Pedobacter ginsengisoli: one gene and its partner. The main gene of each other region encodes a partner of the protein of the gene in region 2 in a complex. Links are inferred from orthologs where the notes say so. Each region holds a gene or a part of one and is shown on either strand. Other genes may lie near its edges. The genes, in order: CPT03_RS19635 and lpdA.

The links.
Region 1: the proteins of lpdA (region 2) and CPT03_RS19635 are in contact, whole or in part, in a crystal structure (PDB 1EBD), measured with the Geobacillus stearothermophilus proteins. The link is inferred for Pedobacter ginsengisoli from one-to-one orthologs. Residues at the interface, in WP_049624544.1 of Geobacillus stearothermophilus: Pro340, Ser341, Asp344, Tyr345, Arg403, Asp406, Val408, Glu431, Ala432, Gly433, Asp438; in WP_033016211.1 of Geobacillus stearothermophilus: Ile130, Ala131, Met132, Pro133, Arg136, Arg140, Glu141, Asn155, Arg157.

Annotation. Positions count from the first base shown.
Region 1 is NZ_CP024091.1:4,687,377-4,696,677, reverse strand. What follows is about bases 6,323-9,301. They hold CPT03_RS19635 (pyruvate dehydrogenase complex dihydrolipoamide acetyltransferase), read right to left. Parts: upstream 8,646-9,301; coding sequence 6,999-8,645; downstream 6,323-6,998. Other genes in these bases: pdhA (pyruvate dehydrogenase (acetyl-transferring) E1 component subunit alpha), read right to left, coding at 8,675-9,301; hisS (histidine--tRNA ligase), read right to left, coding at 6,323-6,876. Outside these bases: CPT03_RS19670 (TonB-dependent receptor), read right to left, coding at 1-739; CPT03_RS19665 (hypothetical protein), read right to left, coding at 863-1,207; hutU (urocanate hydratase), read left to right, coding at 1,280-2,932; CPT03_RS19655 (TetR family transcriptional regulator C-terminal domain-containing protein), read left to right, coding at 3,045-3,698; CPT03_RS19650 (ABC1 kinase family protein), read left to right, coding at 3,705-5,021; CPT03_RS19645 (nuclear transport factor 2 family protein), read left to right, coding at 5,018-5,491; more of hisS, read right to left, coding at 5,488-6,322.
Region 2 is NZ_CP024091.1:3,816,059-3,828,200, forward strand. The notes cover bases 4,736-7,585. They hold lpdA (dihydrolipoyl dehydrogenase), read right to left. Parts: upstream 6,939-7,585; coding sequence 5,532-6,938; downstream 4,736-5,531. Other genes in these bases: CPT03_RS15775 (hypothetical protein), read left to right, coding at 4,736-5,495; CPT03_RS15785 (CocE/NonD family hydrolase), read left to right, coding at 7,053-7,585. Also shown: CPT03_RS15760 (TolC family protein), read left to right, coding at 1-263; CPT03_RS15765 (efflux RND transporter periplasmic adaptor subunit), read left to right, coding at 266-1,333; CPT03_RS15770 (efflux RND transporter permease subunit), read left to right, coding at 1,380-4,568; more of CPT03_RS15775, read left to right, coding at 4,674-4,735; more of CPT03_RS15785, read left to right, coding at 7,586-8,930; CPT03_RS15790 (M1 family metallopeptidase), read left to right, coding at 8,935-10,590; CPT03_RS15795 (head GIN domain-containing protein), read left to right, coding at 10,653-11,381; odhB (2-oxoglutarate dehydrogenase complex dihydrolipoyllysine-residue succinyltransferase), read right to left, coding at 11,452-12,142. UniProt on the Escherichia coli protein: Lipoamide dehydrogenase is a component of the glycine cleavage system as well as of the alpha-ketoacid dehydrogenase complexes.

The DNA of each region.
Region 1 (9,301 bases), 870 kb from region 2 along the record:
TTAAGAGCTCTCCTTTTAGAGTCCCTTCTGGAGCTGGTAAGGCATCAAGTATATTAATAACCCCACCTAAGGCGTCAGATCCATACATTAAACTTGCAGGGCCTTTTAACACTTCGACCCTATCTGCACTGTATTGATCAATTTCAATTCCATGCTCATCTCCCCACTGCTGTCCTTGTTGCTTAACCCCATTATTAAGGGTAACTACTCTATTATAACTTAAACCACGGATAACCGGTTTTGATATTCCAGCCCCGGTTGTGATTTGAGATACTCCCGGGGTACGGGATATAGCATCGATCAGATTAGTTGACGGGCGATACAGCAGATCTGCCTTGCTTACCGTTGCTATAGAAGTACTGTTTTTCTTATTATCGGAACTATTCGCCGATCCAGTGATAACCACTTCCCGTCCCTCGATTACGCTTGACTTTAGGCTGAATTCCATTGATCCTACAGTTTTAAAATCAACAGTTTTGGTTATTGTTTGATATCCAATGTATCTAACCTGCACAAGGAAGCTCCCGCGGGCAGGTACATTTTTAAGGGTAAATTCACCCGCATCATTTGTCATAACAGAAACCCTAAGATCCGGGATTACAATTGAAGCTCCCGGTAAAGGCTGCTGCGTTTCGGCATCAACAACTTTACCTTTCAATTCTATTAATTCAGTAGCAAAACCTGTTGCAGAGAAAAACGCATATAGTAGTACAACTAATAAAAATTGTATCTTTTTCATAAATAATAATTATAAGATTACATAACCTACCCGAATGCTCAGGCCGGTTTCAAATGAGTGTATAATATCATAAGGCACCACATAAAATCAATGTAGTGTCATGAATAATAAATTAAAGAAACATTAAGCTATTGGCGGGCCCCTTAATCCTAAACTGATCAGGTCAGCATAAGAATTGCTGACTGGGTCTATGGGCTTTATGCCGGGTTTGCTAACCTGATATAAAGCGTAATGAGAATGAGTTTTGATGTAATCTTTTTCGAAATGAGCCGCACATATTAAACATGTTTCGGCGTGTTTGCGAACATGAAATTCGTGCTTACAGGTCTCTCCGTTTTTTGCACACTGGGTTTCCTCTTCATGATGATTATGAAGAATGCTAAATGGCGTAAGTGCAATGGAAAAGACCATTAGCAAAACGATCGAGATAGCTTTATTGATATGTAAAACCCTTTCTTTCAATTTCAAAAACCAAACTTAGTCAATTCTATAGAATTATATACATTTGTCTGGTAACATTGCCTTTATATGACTGCTATTATGAATTTAAATCTTGATCTCAGTAAAAAAAACACACCAACCGGCACTACATTAAGCTGCAAAGGATGGATACAGGAAGCCGCATTACGAATGTTATTGAACAACCTTGATCCGGAAGTTGGTGAACGTCCTGAAGAGCTTATAGTTTATGGTGGCCGCGGTAAAGCTGCCAGAAATAAAGAAGCCCTTGCTTTAATTATTAAAGCTTTACAAAACCTGGATGACAATGAGACACTCCTGATACAATCGGGCAAACCTATAGGGGTATTACCAACACATAAAGACGCTCCAAGGGTATTGATATCCAACTCTCAGCTTGTTCCCAAATGGGCTACCCAGCAACACTTTGACGAACTTGAAGATAAGGGCTTGATGATGTATGGGCAAATGACAGCAGGGTCATGGATCTACATCGGCTCGCAGGGCATAGTACAAGGCACTTATGAAACCTATTCGTCATTGGCTAAAAAACATTTTAATGGTAATTTAAAAAACACTTTAAATGTTACTGCAGGCCTTGGGGGTATGGGAGGCGCGCAGCCACTTGCAATAACAATGAATAATGGGGTATGCTTGGCAGCTGAGGTTGAAGAATGGCGCATTCAGAAAAGATTAGAAACAAGATACATCGATGAGATTGAACATAATATAGATACTGCAATTGACCGAGCATTACAATATAAACAAGAAGGCAAAGCAATATCAATTGGTGTGGTTTGTAATGCAGTAGAGCTATTACAGCGATTAATTGATAGAAATATTACACCTGATACTTTGACCGATCAGACCTCTGCTCATGATCCTTTGATTGGATATTTTCCTGAAGGATTAAGTGTTTCAGAAGCCAATGCTTTGCGTAGTGCAGATCCTGAAAAGTATGTAGAACGCTCTTATGCCACAATGGCCAGGCATGTACAACAAATGTTGGAATTGCAGAAGAGAGGCGCAATTACCTTTGATTACGGCAACAATCTGCGTGGACGCGCACTGGAGGTTGGTGTTAAAAATGCATTTGACTTCCCTGGTTTTGTTCCGGCTTATATTCGTCCGCTTTTTTGTGAAGGTAAGGGGCCTTTTAGATGGGCAGCCCTAAGCGGAGATCCTCAGGATATTTATGAAACAGACAAAGTAATTCTTGAGTTATTTCCTGAAAATGAAAGCTTAAAACAATGGATCACTATGGCGCAGGAACGCATCGCGTTTCAGGGTTTACCGGCAAGAATTTGCTGGCTTGGACAAGGAGAGCGGGAAAAAGCAGGCGTGGCATTTAATAAATTAGTGGCGGAAGGAAAAGTAAAAGCGCCAATTGTAATAGGTAGAGATCATTTAGATACCGGCTCTGTTGCTTCGCCAAACCGCGAAACTGAGGGAATGATGGATGGTTCTGATGCGGTTGCAGATTGGCCAATTCTTAATGCCCTAATTAATACAGCCGGTGGAGCTAGCTGGGTTTCACTTCACCACGGTGGCGGAGTTGGAATTGGATATTCCATCCATGCGGGAATGGTAATAGTTGCTGATGGCACTGCAGATGCTGAAACAAGAATTAAACGTGTGTTGCATAATGATCCAGCAATGGGCGTTATAAGACATGCGGATGCAGGATACGATATTGCTAAAGATACTTTGAGAAAACACAGACTGGGCCTATAACGCTTAAACCTGTTTCGATTTTTTATTACAAAACGATGATAGAATAACTCAATAACTTTAAAAGGTTTTTGAAACATGCTAACTACTTATACGTTATATAAATAAAAAGGAAATGGCAACTGCTCAGCAAATTCGAAATGGCTATATCGATTATGTTTTAATGAACGATGAGAAGCCTAAATCAGTTTATAGTTTTGTTAAAAAATTAAAGATATCTGAGTCCGATTTTTATGAGTTTTATGCTTCTTTTGAAAGCATAGAAAAGATTATATGGGTTGACTTAATAGTAGAAACTATTGATACCTTACAGCAACAAGAGGTATGGAATGAATATTCATCCCGAGATAAGATCCTGGCATTTTTCTATAGTTATGTTGAGGTACTCAAAAAGCAAAGAAGCTTTATAATTTATAGCCTCAAACAGGCTAAAGATAGTTTCTCCACTCCTGCTGCCCTTTCAGGCGTAAAACCAATATTTGAACATTTTGCCGAGGATATTTTAAACGAAGGTTTAGATACAGGAGAATTGGAAGATAGAAAGTTTTTTAGCAAAAGATATAAAGATGCTCTTTGGATGCAATTTGCCTTTATATTAAAATTTTGGGTTAATGATGATAGTGCCGGGTTTGAAAAAACTGATGAAGCAATAGAAAAAGGTATAAATGTAACCTTTGACTTATTTCAAAGATCACCCATCGATAACCTCCTGGAATATGGAAAGTTTCTTTCCAGAAATGGGCATTTTAAAGAGAAGATGAGATTTTAAGAGCAGATGAAAGAACAAAGCAGTATCCCAGTAACTAAAGCGCAAAGGTCGGCAAAGTTTGTAAAGACAGGATTCCAGATTGGTGGCAACTACATCAAACATTATTCTAAAAAGCTCTTTAATCCGGACCTTACTAAAGATGAATTAAATGAAGACAATGCTACAGACATTTATAAATCACTTAGTGAACTAAAAGGCAGTGCCCTTAAGATTGCCCAAATGCTTAGCATGGATAAAAACATACTTCCTAAGTCATATATTAATAAATTCACTCAATCGCAGTATAATGCTCCTCCGTTATCAGGGCCGCTTATAGTAAGGACTTTTACCCAAAGCTTTGGAAAAACGCCTGAAAAAATTTACGACAAATTTAATCTCAGTTCAACAAATGCTGCATCAATTGGCCAAGTCCACACTGCCGAATTAAATGGAAAAAAACTTGCGGTAAAAATTCAATATCCGGGTGTTGGCGACAGTATCTCTTCTGACCTTAAAATGGTAAAACCATTTGCTTTCCGCTTATTAGGAATGAGCGAAAAAGAATTGAACATTTACATCAAAGAAGTTGAAGAACGTTTGTTAGAAGAAACTGACTATGAACTTGAGGTAAAACGTTCTATTGAGTTCTCCGAAGCATGTAGGAATCTTAATAATGTTGTTTTCCCAACTTACTATCCAGAACTATCGGGAAAGAAGATTATCTCAATGGACTGGATAGATGGTCTTCATCTAAAAGAGTTTTTAAAGACAAAACCTTCACAGGAGTTACGCAACAAAATTGGTCAGGCTCTTTGGGATTTCTATAACTTTCAGCAACACGAATTGAGAGCAGTTCATGCAGATCCTCATCCCGGAAATTTTTTGATTACGCCTGAAGAAAACCTCGCAGTTATCGATTTTGGCTGTATAAAAGAGATGCCGGATGATTTCTATTACCCCTTTTTCGCACTCATATCTACGGATGTGATTAAAGATAAAGCCAAAACCATAGAAGCATTTCGAAAACTGGAAATGATTCATAAGGAGGACAATGAAGAGCAGATTGAATTCTACTATAAAGCCTATCGCGAAATGATTGAGCTATTTGCGAGACCATATACTAGCGAGGTATTCAACTTTGATAATCCGGATTTTTTTGCGCAACTATACTCCTATGGTGAAAAAATATCCAAAATGGCTGAATTTAAACAAGCCAGAGGGGTGAAGCATTTTATTTATGTTAACCGTACAAACTTTGGATTATATGCCATTTTACAAGAGCTTAAAGCTATAGTAAATACCACAACCTACAAACCAAAAACAGTAAACATGCAATCGCTATGACTCCAAATGAAGAACTTATCCATCACTTTTATACAAGTTTTCAAAATAAAGATGTACAGGCAATGCAAGATTGCTATGCAGACAAGGCCATCTTTAATGATTCTGTATTTACCAATTTAGATGCAAACGAGGTCCGCTCTATGTGGGCTATGCTAATTAAAAGCGGTAAGGATATGCGAATAGAATTCAAAAATATTTCCGGAAATGAGTTTGGGGGGAATGCTGACTGGGATGCCTATTATACTTTTTCTGCCACAGGAAATAAGGTGATTAATCGAATTAAGGCATCCTTTTTAATAGAAAACGGAAAAATCACAAAACATACTGATCATTTTGATTTCTACACATGGGCAAAACAGGCCCTTGGTTTTACCGGACTTATATTAGGGTGGACAGGATTTTTAAGAAACAAAATCAGAACAAAAGCAAAACGAAATCTTGAAACCTTTATGGCTTCCACCAAAGGTTAATTAAATTTTAACTGATCAATAATAGCTGCAACGGTTAATTTGTCTTGTTGTCCACTTTTCATATCTTTCAATGTTAGCACACCATTACCCATTTCTTCACTACCAATAAGTATTACGTAAGGAATATTTTTATCATCTGCATAGCTCATTTGCTTTTTAAGCTTAGCTGAAGATGGATACAGTTCAGTAGCGATGTTTGCACCTCTTAATTGCTGTAAGATTGGCAGTGCGTATCTTTCTGCCTCCTTATCGAAATTACTAATCAAAACCCTTGTACCTGCAGCCGCAGATTCTGGAAAAAGATTCAGTTCCTGTAATACGTCATAAATCCTATCTGCTCCAAAAGAAACTCCCACTCCGGTTAAATTTTTCAAGCCGAACATACCGGTTAAATCGTCATATCTTCCTCCTCCACCAATACTCCCCATGGCAACTTCATTGGTTTTCACTTCAAATATGCAACCTGTATAATAATTTAAACCCCTGGCAAGAGTTATATCTAATTCAACATTAGGATTTATCGATGAGCTAGCTTTAAGCATTGAACTTAGGTAATCAAATACTGTTTCTATTTCTTCAACACCTTTAAGTCCTGTTTCAGAAACGGACAGCACAGTTTTTAAACTATCCAGTTTTTGTTCGTTAGTCCCCTCAAGTAAAATAACCGGTTTGAGTCTGTCAATGTCTGCTTCGGTAAATCCACGCTCCAATAACTCTTTAATAACGCCATCCAATCCTATTTTATCAAGTTTATCAATGGCAACAGTCATATCTATTATTAGTTCTGGCTTACCAACAACTTCAGCAATTCCAGATAATATTTTACGATTATTGATTTTTATTGTAAAATCCTTTAATCCAAGATCACTCAGGGCCTCCTGATAGATCAGTATAAACTCAGCCTCGTTCAGTAAACTATCTGACCCTACAACATCCACATCACATTGATAAAACTCTCTGTAGCGACCTTTCTGTGGTCTGTCGGCACGCCATACCGGCTGTACCTGAAAACGTTTAAAAGGCAGTGAAATATCATTCTGATGCATCACAACATAACGTGCAAAAGGCACAGTTAGATCATAACGCAGCGCTTTTTCGCTAATTGAAGATATAACGGCATTTGAATTCGCCTGTGCAAGCAGTTCAGGTTTTACCTTAGAAAGAAAGTCTCCGCTGTTTAATATCTTAAATATTAGCTTATCCCCTTCATCACCATATTTACCCGTTAAGGTCGAGAGATTTTCCATAGATGGAGTTTGTATCTCTGAGTATCCATATTTTTTAAATACTGTTTTAATGGTATCAAAAATATAGTTACGTTTTACCATTTCCTGTGGAGAAAAATCTCTGGTTCCTTTTGCTAAAGAGGGCTTGATGTTCGACATGAGCGCAAAAGTACGAAAAGTAACAAGCATAAAAAAGGTTGCCTGTATTATACACAAGCAACCTCAGTTTTTTATATGGTACAGCGTTCTGAATTTACTTCAGAATTCTGTACGCATTCTGATTATACCAATAATCTTATTGGCTCTTCCAGCAATCCTTTAAGTGTTTGCAGGAAGGCAGCACCTGTAGCGCCATCAACAACACGGTGATCACAGCCTAAGCTCAGTTTCATTACATTACCTGGCACAACTGCTCCGTTTTTAACAACCGGAATTTGTTGTATTGCACCTACAGATAAAATTGCACCATCAGGAGAATTAATGATTGATGTAAATTCATCAATACCAAACATACCCAGATTAGAAACGGTAAAAGTAGAACCTTCCCAATCTGCCGGCTGTAGTTTCTTAGCTTTCGCTTTCTGTCCGTACTCCTTAACTTCTGCTGATATATGAGATAATGACTTACCATCTGCAAAACGAACTACAGGAACCAATAAACCATCCTCTACAGCCATTGCAACACCAATATTAGTATGCTCATTGAAGCGGATTTTATCTCCTCGCCATGAAGAATTAACTGCCGGGTGTTGTTTTAACGCAACAGCAACAGCTTTAATTATAATATCATTGAATGAAACTTTAACCGGAGCAACTGAATTGATAGCAGTACGCGCAGCCATAGCATTGTCCATATCAATACTAATATTTAAGTAGAAATGTGGAGCAGTAAACAAACTTTCAGCTAAACGCTTAGCGATCACCTTACGCATTTGCGACACTGGTTTCTCAGTAAATCTTTCTTCACCAACATATTGAGGAATAACCGGAGCCGATTTTTCTGCAGGCACACCTGCCTCAACAACTTTGGCAGCAGGCTTAAAGTTTTCAATATCTTTTTTAATGATACGACCACCATCTGCACTACCAGCAACCTGGCTAAGGTCAATTCCTTTTTCCTGAGCAATTTTTTTAGCAAGAGGAGATGCCTTTACGCGATCAGTACTTCCCGAAGCAACAGGAGTTTCTTCTTTCTGGCTTGATGAAGAAGATTTCTCTTCAACAGGGGCATCAGATTTACCATCAGCAGCAGGTTTTGCTGGTGCATCACCCTGGCTAAGTATTCCACTAATATCAGTTCCTTCCGGACCTACAATGGCAATAATACCATTTACTTTAGCGGCTTGTCCTTTTTCAACTCCAATATGCAATAAAGTTCCTTCAGCATAACCCATAACTTCCATAGTAGCCTTGTCGGTTTCCACGTCAGCAAGAATATCATCATTCTTAATTTTATCACCTACTTTTTTATGCCATTCAGCAATTACGCCTTCTGTCATCGTATCACTCAATAAAGGCATACGAACAACTGTAACTCCTTGTTTTTCCAGATCTGCATCAGTCAAAGCAGGAGCCGATGATGTTTCCTTTTTTTCTTCAACCGGAGTTTCAGCTTTTTTATCAGTAGCGGGCTCAACATTAGCAGGTGCAGCACCTCCTTCAGCATCAAGGGCAGCTTTATAATCTTCGCCTTCTTTACCAACTACAGCAATTATAGCATCAACAGGAACAGCCTTACCTTCTTCTACACCTATGTACAATACGGTACCATCCCAATATGATTCTAAATCCATGGTTGCCTTATCGGTTTCCACTTCGGCCATAACATCGCCGCTTTTAACTTTATCGCCAACTTTTTTATGCCATTTAGCCATTACACCTTCGGTCATGGTGTCGCTCATCTTGGGCATTCTAACTATTTCAGCCATTCTATATATCTATTGAAATGCGTTCTAAATTAATCTTTAACGTAAGGATAATCCTGTTGTATATAAACATCAGTATATAATTCTGATGCATCAGGAAAAGGAGATTCTTCTGCAAACTTTACAGCATTGTCTACAATCTGTTTTATCTTACTCTCGATTTCCTCAATCCAGGCTTGATCTGCATATTTCTCTTTCAAAACAACTTCTCTTACAGCCTCAATAGGATCTTTTGATTTATACTCTTCTAATTCATCTTTAGTACGATATTTAGCAGGGTCAGACATAGAATGTCCACGGTAACGATAAGTCCTCATTTCCAGGAAAGTAGGCCCTTCTCCAGCTCTTGCACGCTGAATCGCTTCATCCATTGCATTATGAACTGCAACCGGATCCATACCATCAACAGGAGCACAAGGCATATCAAACCCTAAACCTATTTTATAAATATCAGTCATATTTGTAGTACGCTCTACAGAAGTACCCATTGCATAAAAGTTATTTTCACAAACAAATACAACAGGAAGTTTCCAAAGCATAGCCATATTAAATGCCTCATTTAAAGCGCCCTGACGAACAGCACCATCACCCATGTAGCAAATATTTACATTATTTGTGCCTTTATATTTTTCAGCAAATGCAATACCCGCACCTAATGG
Region 2 (12,142 bases):
CGTATGAAAATGCTAAAATCCAGCTGCGCAATAATATAAATACAATTAATGCACAAAAGAAAAATGCACAACTGGCAGATGAAATTTACAGAAGTACCCAAAACAATTACAATAATGGTTTGGCAAATCTAACAGATCTATTAGACACTGAAAATTCACTTACTGAGGCTCAAAATAGCTATATACAGGCTCTATTAAATTACAAAATAGCCGAAATACAATTAATCAAATCGAACGGAAATATTAAATCGCTAGCAAAATAGAAATGAAAAGAGTAATTATTATAATTGTTGTAATTGTTGTCGCCCTTGGCGGAATAGCTTATGTTTTAAGCAACAATAAAAAGAAAAACGAAGCAAAAACGGCTTTCATTGCACAAGGTGGTGGCGCTGTAGCTGTTCGAATTGCAACGGTCGAGAAGAAAGTAGTTGACCTTGACTTTGTTGCCAATGGAAACTTTGTACCTAAACAAGAATTAAACTTCCTTTCAGAAAATGCTGGCAGGGTAAGTAAAATCTATGTAGATGAAGGTGATCATGTAACTAAAGGACAAGTTTTAGCCCGTGTTGATGCTGAAATTATCAATACTGATAAAGAAACAGCAGCAGCAAACTATCAAAATGCATTGCGAGACGAAGCCAGATACCAAAGCTCATATGAAACTGGTGGTGTAACCCAACAGCAATTGGATCAGGCTAAATTAGCAACTCAAAATGCAAAACTACGCTTGCAAGCCTCACAACGTAAAGTAAGTGATGCCAACATTAAAGCGCCAATTACTGGTATAATTAATAAAAGATACATTGAAGTTGGGGCATTCGTAAACACGCAAGGAACTCAGTTATTTGAGATAGTAGATGTTTCTAAATTAAAACTTAGGGTAAACGTTAACGAATCGCAGGTTGCTAACCTAAAAATCGGAGATAAGATTGACATCAAATCTTCTGTTTTTCCGACAGACAAATTCAATGGTAAAGTTACTTTCATTGCAGCAAAGGCCGATGAAACGTTAAACTTCCCTATCGAAATTGAAGTAGACAACAATGCAAAAACCAGCTTAAAAGCCGGAATGTACGGAACAGCTGTATTCAACTTCCCTAAGCAGGCTCCAGGCATTTTAGTCCCACGTACTGCTTTTGTGGGCAGTGTAAGTAGCAATCAGGTATTTGTGTTAGATAAAGCAAACAATACTTCTAAAATCCGTCAGGTAATTGCAGGCCGTATTCTAGGCGATTCTGTTGAAATCCTTGATGGACTTAATGAAGGAGAAACTGTAATTACAAGCGGACAGATTAACTTGGCTGAAGGCACTCCTGTAAGCATTGTAAAATAAGTTAATGATCGCGATTGCCAATCGCAACACGCAATAAAAAAAGAAAATGAAGATAACAGACATATCGATAAAAAGGCCCTCCCTGGTAATTGTGGTATTTACCGCGCTTACTCTATTAGGGCTATTAAGTTACTTTTCGTTGGGCTATGAGTTATTACCAAAATTCTCAAACAACGTTGTATCTATTTCAACCATTTATCCCGGAGCCTCTCCTTCTGAGGTTGAAAATACCGTAACTAAGAAAATTGAAGATGCGGTATCATCAATGGAGAACATCAAAAAAATAAACGCTGTTTCATTTGAGAGTTTATCAACAGTTACAATTACGTTAACTGATGCAGCCAACATTGATATTTCATTAAATGATGCTCAACGTAAGGTAAATGCCATTCTTTCTGATTTACCTGAAGATGTGAAAACACCTTCGTTAAGTAAATTCTCTTTAGATGACTTACCGGTAATCACGATGTCAGCTTCTGCAGACATGGATGATATTAACTTCTACGATTTAATTGATCAAAGAATTGCCCCGGTTATTTCCAGGGTTAGCGGGATTGCACAGGTTAACCTTATTGGTGGATCTGAAAGAGAAATCCAGGTTTCATTAGATGCAGATAAATTACAAGGCTACAAGCTTTCTGTACCTCAAGTGCAGCAGATGATTTTAAGTTCAAACCTAGACTTCCCTACCGGAAGTGTTAAAACAGAAAATCAAGACGTTTTAATTCGTTTATCTGGTAAATACAGGAATCTTGATGAGTTAAGGAACCTTGTTTTAACAACTTCAAAAGATGGCGCACAAATTCGTTTGGGTGACGTTGCCGACGTACAAGACTCTAAAAAAGAAACTGAAAAACTGGCGCGTATTGACAGAAAAGGTGCAATTGCCATACAAATCATCAAACAGAGTGATGCAAATGCGGTAGAAGTAAGTAAAGGTGTGCATAAAATCATTGAGAAACTAAAAGTAGAATACGCTGCAAATAAACTTAACATTAAAATTGTTAACGACAGCTCTATCTTCACTTTAGAGTCTGCGGATGCCGTTATTCACGATTTAATTCTGGCAGTTGTACTGGTAGCATTTGTAATGCTATTCTTCCTACATAGTTTACGTAATGCATTAATTGTAATGGTATCCATTCCAGCATCATTAATTGCAACGTTTATTGGTATTAGCCTATTTGGCTTTACTTTGAACCTGATGTCCTTATTAGGACTATCTCTTGTGGTTGGTATTCTTGTAGATGACGCTATTGTGGTTCTGGAAAATATCCAACGACACATGGAGATGGGCAAAAATAAAGTAAGGGCCGCATCTGATGCAACACGGGAAATCGGTTTTACAGTTGTATCCATTACCCTTGTAATTGTGGTTGTATTTTTCCCTATTGCAGTAAGTACAGGTCTGGTATCTAACATTCTACGTCAGTTTTGTGTGGTTGTAATTATCGCAACATTACTTTCATTACTAGCTTCATTTACCATTGTGCCCCTACTTTTCTCAAGATATGGTAAACTAGAGCACATCGAAGGCAAAAATGCATTCGGCCGTTTTATCCTTTGGTTTGAAAAACAATTAAAAAAATTCACTCATTGGGTTACAAACATCCTAACATGGTCGTTAAATCATAAAAGACGCACCATCGTAGCGGTTGTTGTATTATTTGTTGGGGCAATGTGGTTAGCTGGTGCGGGCTTTATTGGTTCAGAGTTTTTCCCTAAATCTGATAAAGGCGAGTTCTTAATTCAAATTGAATTACCAAAAGATGCACCCTTGTCGCAAACAAACTTTTACACACAAAAAGCAGAAGCATTTTTAGATAAACAACCAGAAATCACACAGTTAATTACTACTGTAGGTCAGGCCAGTGGAGATTTCGGTGGAACTCAGGCCACAGCCTATAAATCGGAGATTAACGTAAAACTGGTTGAACGTAAGGAACGCGAGGGTGTCTCATCAGATATTTTTGCAACCAAAATGAGCCGCGCACTTTCTAAAGAATTGGTTGGTGCAAAAGTTAAAACGGTACCAATTAGTATTTTGGGTATTGCTGAAAACGCTCCGATACAATTAGTAGTAATGGGTTCTGACCTTGATAGCGCATTAAAATACGCTGAAGGTGCACAAAAAGTACTTGCAACAATTCCGGGTGCAACAGAGATTAAGTTATCTGTAGAAAAAGGAACTCCTGAAATTAATGTTCAGGTTGATCGGGATAAAATGTCAGCACTTGGACTAACATTACAAACCGTAGGTTCTACCATGCAAACAGCTTTTGCGGGCAATACAGATGGTAAATACAGAAAAGGCGAATACGAGTACGACATTAATATCCAATACCAGGATTTTAACAGAAAAAATGTTGACGATGTACGCAACCTTATCTTTGTAAATGCAAGTGGAGCGCAAATTAAACTATCGCAGTTTGCAACAATTACTGAAGGTTCAGGACCAAGTCAGTTAGAGCGTTTAAACAAATCAACCTCGGTATCTGTTAAAGCACAATCAATAGGTAGACCTACCGGAACCGTAGTTGCTGAATTTCAATCGAAGTTAGAGGAACTGCAAAAAAATGGTAAGCTAAAAGCTCCAATTGGCGTAAGTTATGCATGGGCAGGAGATCAGGAAAATCAGGCTGAAGGTTTTGGTACTTTAGGTATTGCCCTACTAGCCTCCGTAATTTTGGTTTATTTAATTATGGTGGCTTTATATGATAGCTTTGTCTATCCGCTGGTAGTAATGTTCTCTTTACCACTTGCATTAATCGGAGCCTTCCTTGCTCTTGCTTTAACAAACAATTCAATTGGTATTTTCACCATCTTAGGTTTAATTATGCTAATGGGTTTGGTGGCCAAAAATGCGATTATATTGGTCGATTTTACAAACCACATGAAAGCAGAAGGAAAATCGACAATAGAAGCATTAGTTTTAGCTAACCACGCACGTTTACGTCCCATCTTAATGACAACCATAGCCATGATCTTTGGTATGCTACCAATTGCCCTGGCAAGTGGTGCCGGTGCCGAATGGAAAAATGGACTAGCCTGGGTTATTGTTGGTGGTCTAACCAGTTCACTGTTTTTAACATTAATTGTTGTACCGGTAGTTTATCTGATCTTTGATATAATATTAGATAAATTAGGGTTTAACAAAAAAGGAAAAACAATTGATGAAATGTTAGAAGAACCATACGACCATAAAGATGTTTTGGAGTATGACCTTGCTGAATAGCATTATAAATCTATAATAACAACAAAAAGAGGAACCCTAAAAAGTTCCTCTTTTTGTTTTAAAAATTAAAACAATTATAATTGTTTTGTTGTAATTACAGGAAATATGCTGAAGCACATAACATTACTTCTGCTGCTATGCAGCTTTTTATTCGATATAAAAGCGCAGCACCCTCCGGTTTTTGAAGGAATGGTAACCGATACAAATGCTATTGCACTAAACGATCTAAACATCAATCTTGTAAAATATAGCTATGGAAAACCAAAGATTAGTTTTTTGGCCATACACGATGATGAAGATACTGGTGTAAAAGCAGCTTTTGAGTACATTCAGTTTAATGGTGGCAGTATTATTGATTGTCAGTATGGAGGTACCAGAAACTTTAAATTTTCTAAGGATGGTTTTAATTTCCAGACAGACCCCAACAGCATATATACACAGGAAGGAATTATTATGGGGCTCGTAAAATATGGAAATGTAGATAATGACGAGGTTCTAATGCAACTTGAACGAACAGGAAATCTAATCCTTACCTATTACAACCCTAAAAAATTAGGATACATTTTCACACTACACAATAATGCAGATGGTGGATTTGGCATTTCATCTTACCTGAAAGGTTATGAACTCGAAAGTGCAGCTGATTCCGTATTCATCAATTTTGAAATGGATAATGATGATCTTATTCTGGTAACCGACCTGAAGTTATTTAATCGTTTAAAACAAGAAAAGGTAAATGTGATATTGCAATCACCTGATGCCCCCGATGATGGCTCCCTATCTGTTTACGCCATGGGAAAAAACATCCCTTACATAAATGTAGAAGTTCAGCATGGCCATCAATACGAGAATCTAAGGCTTATTGAAATTGCGGTAAAAGCCTTATACGATACCTACCCTGCTTTAAAAACAAAGGCCTTAGAATAATATCCTAAGGCCTTTGTTTTTAATAATCTATACCTATTAAATATGTATAGCTCTGTTTTCTGTAGCGGCCATAGCAGCCTCTTTAATAGCTTCGGTATATGTTGGGTGTGCATGGCAAATTCTTGCAATGTCCTCTGCAGAGGCACGGAATTCCATAGCAACTACGGCTTCAGCAATCATGTCCGCAGCACGGGGACCAATCATATGAACGCCAAGGATTTCATCCGTTTTAGCGTCAGCCAATACTTTCACAAAACCATCAGTATCCATACTTGCCTTAGCTCTTCCACTAGCTTTAAAAGGGAATGAACCTGCTTTATATTGAACACCTTTTTCTTTTAATTGTTCTTCAGTATAACCTACAGAAGCAACTTCTGGCCAGGTATAAACTACACCTGGAATAAGGTTATAGTTGATATGTGGTTTTTGTCCGGCTAATCTCTCAGCTACATAAACACCTTCATCTTCTGCCTTATGCGCAAGCATAGCACCTTTAATTACATCACCAATGGCATAAACTCCGGGCACCGAAGTCTCAAGATGCTCATTAACAGGAATTTTATTTCCCCTCTCTTCAGTTTGGATACCTATATTTTCCAAGCCTAACCCGGCAGTATAAGCCGTGCGTCCTACAGCAACAATGCAATAATCAGCTTCAAGTTTTACTTGCTCTCCTTTAGCATTATCTGCTGTAACAGTAACCTTTTTCCCTTTTGTAGTTGCACCGGTAACTTTATGACCCATATAAAACTCCATGCCTAAAGATTTCTTTAAAACACGTTGTAGCTCTTTACCCAAACCAGCATCCATAGTACCGATAATAGAAGGCATAAACTCAACAACTGAGACTTTTGTACCTAAACGGGCATAAACAGAACCTAACTCCAAACCAATTACACCACCACCAATAACAATCATTTGCTTTGGCACTTCAGTAATATTCAAAGCTTCAGTTGAAGTAATGATACGTTTTTTATCAACAGGTAAAAAAGGAAGCGCAGTTGGTTTAGATCCTGAAGCAATAATTACATTCTTAGCTGTTACTGTTTCAGTTTTACCATCAGCACTGGTAACTTTTATAGTATTCTTATCAACAAATGAACCTACTCCTTCAAAAGTATCTATTTTATTCTTTTTGAAAAGATATTGAATACCTGCAGTATTTTGAGCAACCACATCATTTTTGCGGGCAATCATCTGCGGCATATCAACCTTTAAATCTTTAAGATCAATGCCATGGGTTTTAAAAGTATGAGCAGCATTATGAAAATGCTCCGAAGAATCTAACAATGCTTTAGATGGAATACAGCCAACATTTAAGCAGGTTCCACCAAAAGTTTTATATTTTTCTATAACTGCCGTTTTTAGGCCTAATTGGGCACATCTTATTGCTCCAACATAACCGCCCGGGCCCGAGCCAATTACAACTACATCGTATTGCATATTAAAGGTTTTTTTTATTAAACAAAGTTAGTAAACCTGAGGCAAAATCTGACACTTATTAGCCTAAAACATTTCCATTTACTATATTTACTATTTATAACTTATTAACCCATAATGGCCCGTATTAAACTCCTTTGGCTTGCTGCTATCCACATTTTTACATTCTCATCTGTCTTTGCCCAGCAATCAGACTCAGCATATGTAAAAGAAAATTACACTAAGATTGAACGTAGTATTACCATGAGAGATGGTGTGAAATTATTTACGTCGATCTATATTCCAAAAGATAAAACAAAAAAGTACCCTTTTCTGATCAACAGAACGCCGTATACCGTAGCGCCTTACGGAGCCGACAAATACAAAACCAGTTTAGGCAACTTTCCGGCAATGATGAGAGAAGGATTTATATTTGTTTATCAGGATGTGAGAGGAAAATGGATGAGCGAGGGCACGTTTGATGACATCAGGCCCCAGGTAGCCAAAAAGAAAAGCAAAAAGGATATAGATGAGAGTACCGATACCTACGACACTATTGACTGGCTGGTAAAAAACATAGCTAACAACAATGGTAAAGCAGGTATTTATGGCATCTCTTATCCTGGATTTTACTCCACCACATCCCTGCCCGGAGCACATCCGGCGCTAAAGGCTGTTTCGCCACAGGCACCTGTTACGGATTGGTTTCGTGGCGACGATTTCCACCACAATGGAACTCTGTTTGTAGCTGATGCTTTTAGCTTTATGAGCACATTTGGTGTCCCAAGACCAAAACCTATAACACCTGATAAAGGCCCAAAAGGTTTTCAATTCCCAATTCAAGACAACTATCGCTTCTACCTCGAATCTGGTTCAATTAAAAACCTAAAGGATAAATACTTTGCCGATAGCATTAAATTCTGGAATGACCTTTTTGCACACCCAAATCTGGATACCTTTTGGCAGGCAAGAAATATCCAGCCCCATTTAGTTAATGTAAAACCGGCCGTTATGGTTGTAGGTGGTTTCTTCGATGCCGAAGATGCCTATGGCACCTTTGCAACGTATAAAACCATTGAGCAGCAGAATCCAAATGCAAATAACATTCTGGTTATGGGCCCTTGGTATCATGGTGGTTGGGTACGTAGTACAGGAAGCAGCTTTGGCGATATTCAATTCGGACAAACTACGAGCACATATTATCAGGAAAATTTTGAACTTCCTTTCTTCAAACATTACCTTAAAGGCGAGGGCGATTTTAATGCTGCAGAGGCAAATATATTTGTAACTGGCAGCAATGAATGGAAAAAATTTAATACATGGCCACCTAAGGATACTGAAACTAAAAACCTGTATTTACAGCCTAACGGAAAACTGAGCTTTGAAAAAGTTAAAAGAACAGATAGCTGGGATGAATACGTTAGCGACCCTAATAGTCCTGTTCCGTATCAGGATGGAGTTCAGGCCAGAAGAACACGAGAATATATGATCGATGATCAACGCTTCGCTGCCCGCAGGCCAGATGTTAAAGTATACCAAACTGATACATTAACCGAAGACATTACGCTAACCGGCCCCCTACTAGCCAATCTTGTTGTATCTACAACAGGTTCAGACGCGGATTATGTAGTTAAACTAATCGATGTTTATCCAGAAAATTCCCCAAATCCTACACCAAATCCAAAAGATCTGATCATGGGTGGCTACCAAATGCTGGTTCGCGGAGAAATTATGCGCGGAAAATATCGTAACAGCTTTGAAAAACCAGAAGCAATTAATCCCGGAGAAATCACTAAGATCAACTACACTCTTCCTGATGTTGCCCACACCTTTAAAAAAGGCCATAGGATTATGATACAGATACAAAATTCATGGTTCCCGCTTGCCGATAGAAATCCTCAAAAATTTATGGACATCTATCAGGCCGAGCCAGCTGATTTCCAAAAGGCCACTCATCGCATATTCCATGATGTACATAACTCTTCTTCACTAAGTGTAACCGTATTAAAACAATAAGTAAATGAAGAAGCTATTATTCAGCACCATTGCCATGCTTTGTGTAATAACTTTTGCAAAAGCACAGCTACTTAACGGAGTCCAGAAATCTTCAAGGGCCGATAGTCTTAGAGGCGCTCTTACCCCATTAAGAACCTGTTATAATATTAATTACTATCACCTGGATGTTAAAATCAATATAGATGATAAATCCATAAGTGGAAGTAATGAATTTAGATTTACTGCAACTCAAAACTTCAGCAAACTACAATTTGACCTGTTCTATAATCTTAATGTCGAGAAAGTAGTTTTTAATAATGAAGAACTACCTTTCAAAAGAGAATTCAATGCTGTATTCGTAACCTTTCCTAAAGAAATTAAAAAAGGAGCAAAAGAAAGTTTCACTGTATACTATTCCGGCAGTCCGGTAATTGCAAAGAATCCGCCATGGGATGGGGGTTTTATTTTCACTAAAGATAAATCTGGCAATCCTTGGGTTTCTGTAGCCTGCCAGGGCTTTGGTGCAAGCTGCTGGTGGCCCAACAAAGACCACCAAAGCGATGAGGTTGATAGCATGCTGATCAGTATCAGCGTACCTAAAGACCTTCAGGATATTTCCAATGGCCGATTAAGAAACATAGTTCAAAAACCGGACAACTACACCCAGTATAATTGGTTTGTAGCCAACCCAATAAATAACTATAATGTGACCTTTTATGTTGGCAAGTATGTCCACTGGTCTGATCAGTTTCAGGGCGAAAAAGGCAACTTATCTATTGACTACTGGGCACTTAAGGAAGATAGCCTTAAAGCAAGGCCCCACTGGAATGCAGATGTAAAACCTATGCTAAAATCTTTTGAGCACTGGTTTGGCCCTTATCCGTTTTATGAAGATGGTTATAAGCTTGTACAATCCCCTCATTTAGGTATGGAGCATCAAAGTGCAGTAGCCTATGGCAATCAATTTAAAATGGGCTATCTCGGAAGAGATTTATCAGATTCAGGCTGGGGTTTAAAATTCGATTTCATTACTATTCACGAAAGCGGACACGAGTGGTTTGGAAACAATATCACCTCCACAGATATAGCTGACATGTGGATTCATGAAGCATTTACAAACTACTCTGAAACCCTGTTTACAGAATCTGAACATGGAAAAGAAGCCGGAACAGATTATGTTGTAGGCATCAGACGCAATATCCAGAACGACATTCCAATCATTGGGCAATACGATGTTAACAAAGAAGGATCGGGCGATATGTATTACAAAGGAGCAAATATGATCCATATCATCCGTCAACTGATCAACAATGACGAGAAGTTCAGGAACATATTGAGGGGTTTAAACAAAGTATTTTATCATAAAACAGTTACCACTAAGCAAGTAGAAAACTACATCGCAAAGCAATCTGGCCTAAAGTTGGACAAGATATTTGACCAGTACCTACGTTATGCCAATATCCCTACTTTAGAATATAAAATTGAAGGTTCAAAATTATCTTACCGTTGGCTGGCAGATGTAAAGAACTTTGACATGCCTGTTAAAGTAACCCTAAAAGAAGGTGCTTTTTCGCTTTTGCACCCCTCAATGCAATGGAAAACGGCTGAATTAGGCAAAGGCATAACAGAAAATACTTTTAAAGCAGACCGTAACTTCTATATTAAACTTAAAAAATCATAGAAATTTCTAAAATAGTGCAACTAATTCCATTTCTCTGCGTCTTATAGAAAAACCTAAACAAAATGAAAAAACTAAGTTCAATATTAATCCTGGCATTCTTAGCAGTCGGAGTGACAAGTAAGGCTTCTAACCTAAGTACTACCAGCGCTACCTACCATTCAAACCAACAGAGACAGGTAAGCAATTTTACAGGTATCGAAATTGGCGGTTCTATTAACGCAAAAGTTAAGCTTGGGAACACAGAAAGTCTTAGACTGGAAGGCGATCAGGAGGCTATAGAAAACCTTATTACTGAAGTAAAAAATGGTGTGCTAACCATTAAACCAAAAACGAAATGGAACGATTGGTTTAAGAAATTCAAAAACGCAAAAATAACAGCCTATATCACAGCAAAAAAGATCACATCATTGGGACTGGGTGGTTCAGGAAGTATAGATGTTGAAGGAACAATCAATTCTTCTTCATTAAGTGTTGCTGTAAGTGGCTCTGGAAACATCAAAGCCTCAGCTAGCGTAAATAGCTTCGAGGGTGCAATCAGTGGTTCCGGAGACTTGTCAATTAATGGAAAAGCCAAGAGTTCAGAAATTGCTATTAGTGGTTCAGGTACATTCTCTGGAAAGAATTTCTCAGTAGAAACCATTTCAGCCCATGTAAGCGGCTCTGGAAATATTTACATTGATGCACAAAAAAGCATTGATGCCGCAATAAGCGGATCAGGAAATATAAGCTATTCAGGCAATCCTACAATTCAGAAATCCGTATCTGGATCTGGAGGCGTTAGAAAGATATAAACAAACACGCAATTAAATAAAAAACCCCAATGCTTAAAAACATTGGGGTTTTTCTATATCGTTTAAGTTCTTAAACTCCTAACAATAATCTGGCTGGATCTTCCAATAATTGTTTAACCCTTACCAAAAAGCCTACCGACTCTCTACCATCAATAATTCTGTGGTCATAAGATAAAGCTACGTACATCATCGGGCGAATTACCACCTCTCCCTTTTCAGCTACCGGACGTTCAATAATATTGTGCATACCTAAAATTGCTGACTGAGGAGCATTAATAATTGGAGTAGACATCATAGATCCAAACACACCACCATTTGTAATTGTGAATGTACCTCCTGTCATTTCATCAATAGTCAATTTGCTATCACGAGCTTTAGTAGCAAGCTCAATAACAGTTTTCTCAATCTGAGCAAGGCTCATGCTTTCTGCATTTCTAATGATCGGAACAACCAATCCTTTAGGCGCAGAAACAGCGATAGAGATATCAGCAAAGTCATTATAAACTATTTCCTCACCGTCAATTTTAGCATTTACTGCAGGGAAATCTTTTAACGCCTCGCAAACAGCTTTAGTAAAGAAACTCATAAAGCCTAAGCCTACACCAAATTTCTCTTTAAACTGATCTTTATATTTGCCTCTTAAATCCATAATCGGCTTCATGTTAACCTCATTAAATGTAGTCAACATTGCAGTTTCATTTTTAACAGTAACCAAACGTTTAGCAACTGTTTTACGCAATGGCGACATTTTCTCTCTGCGC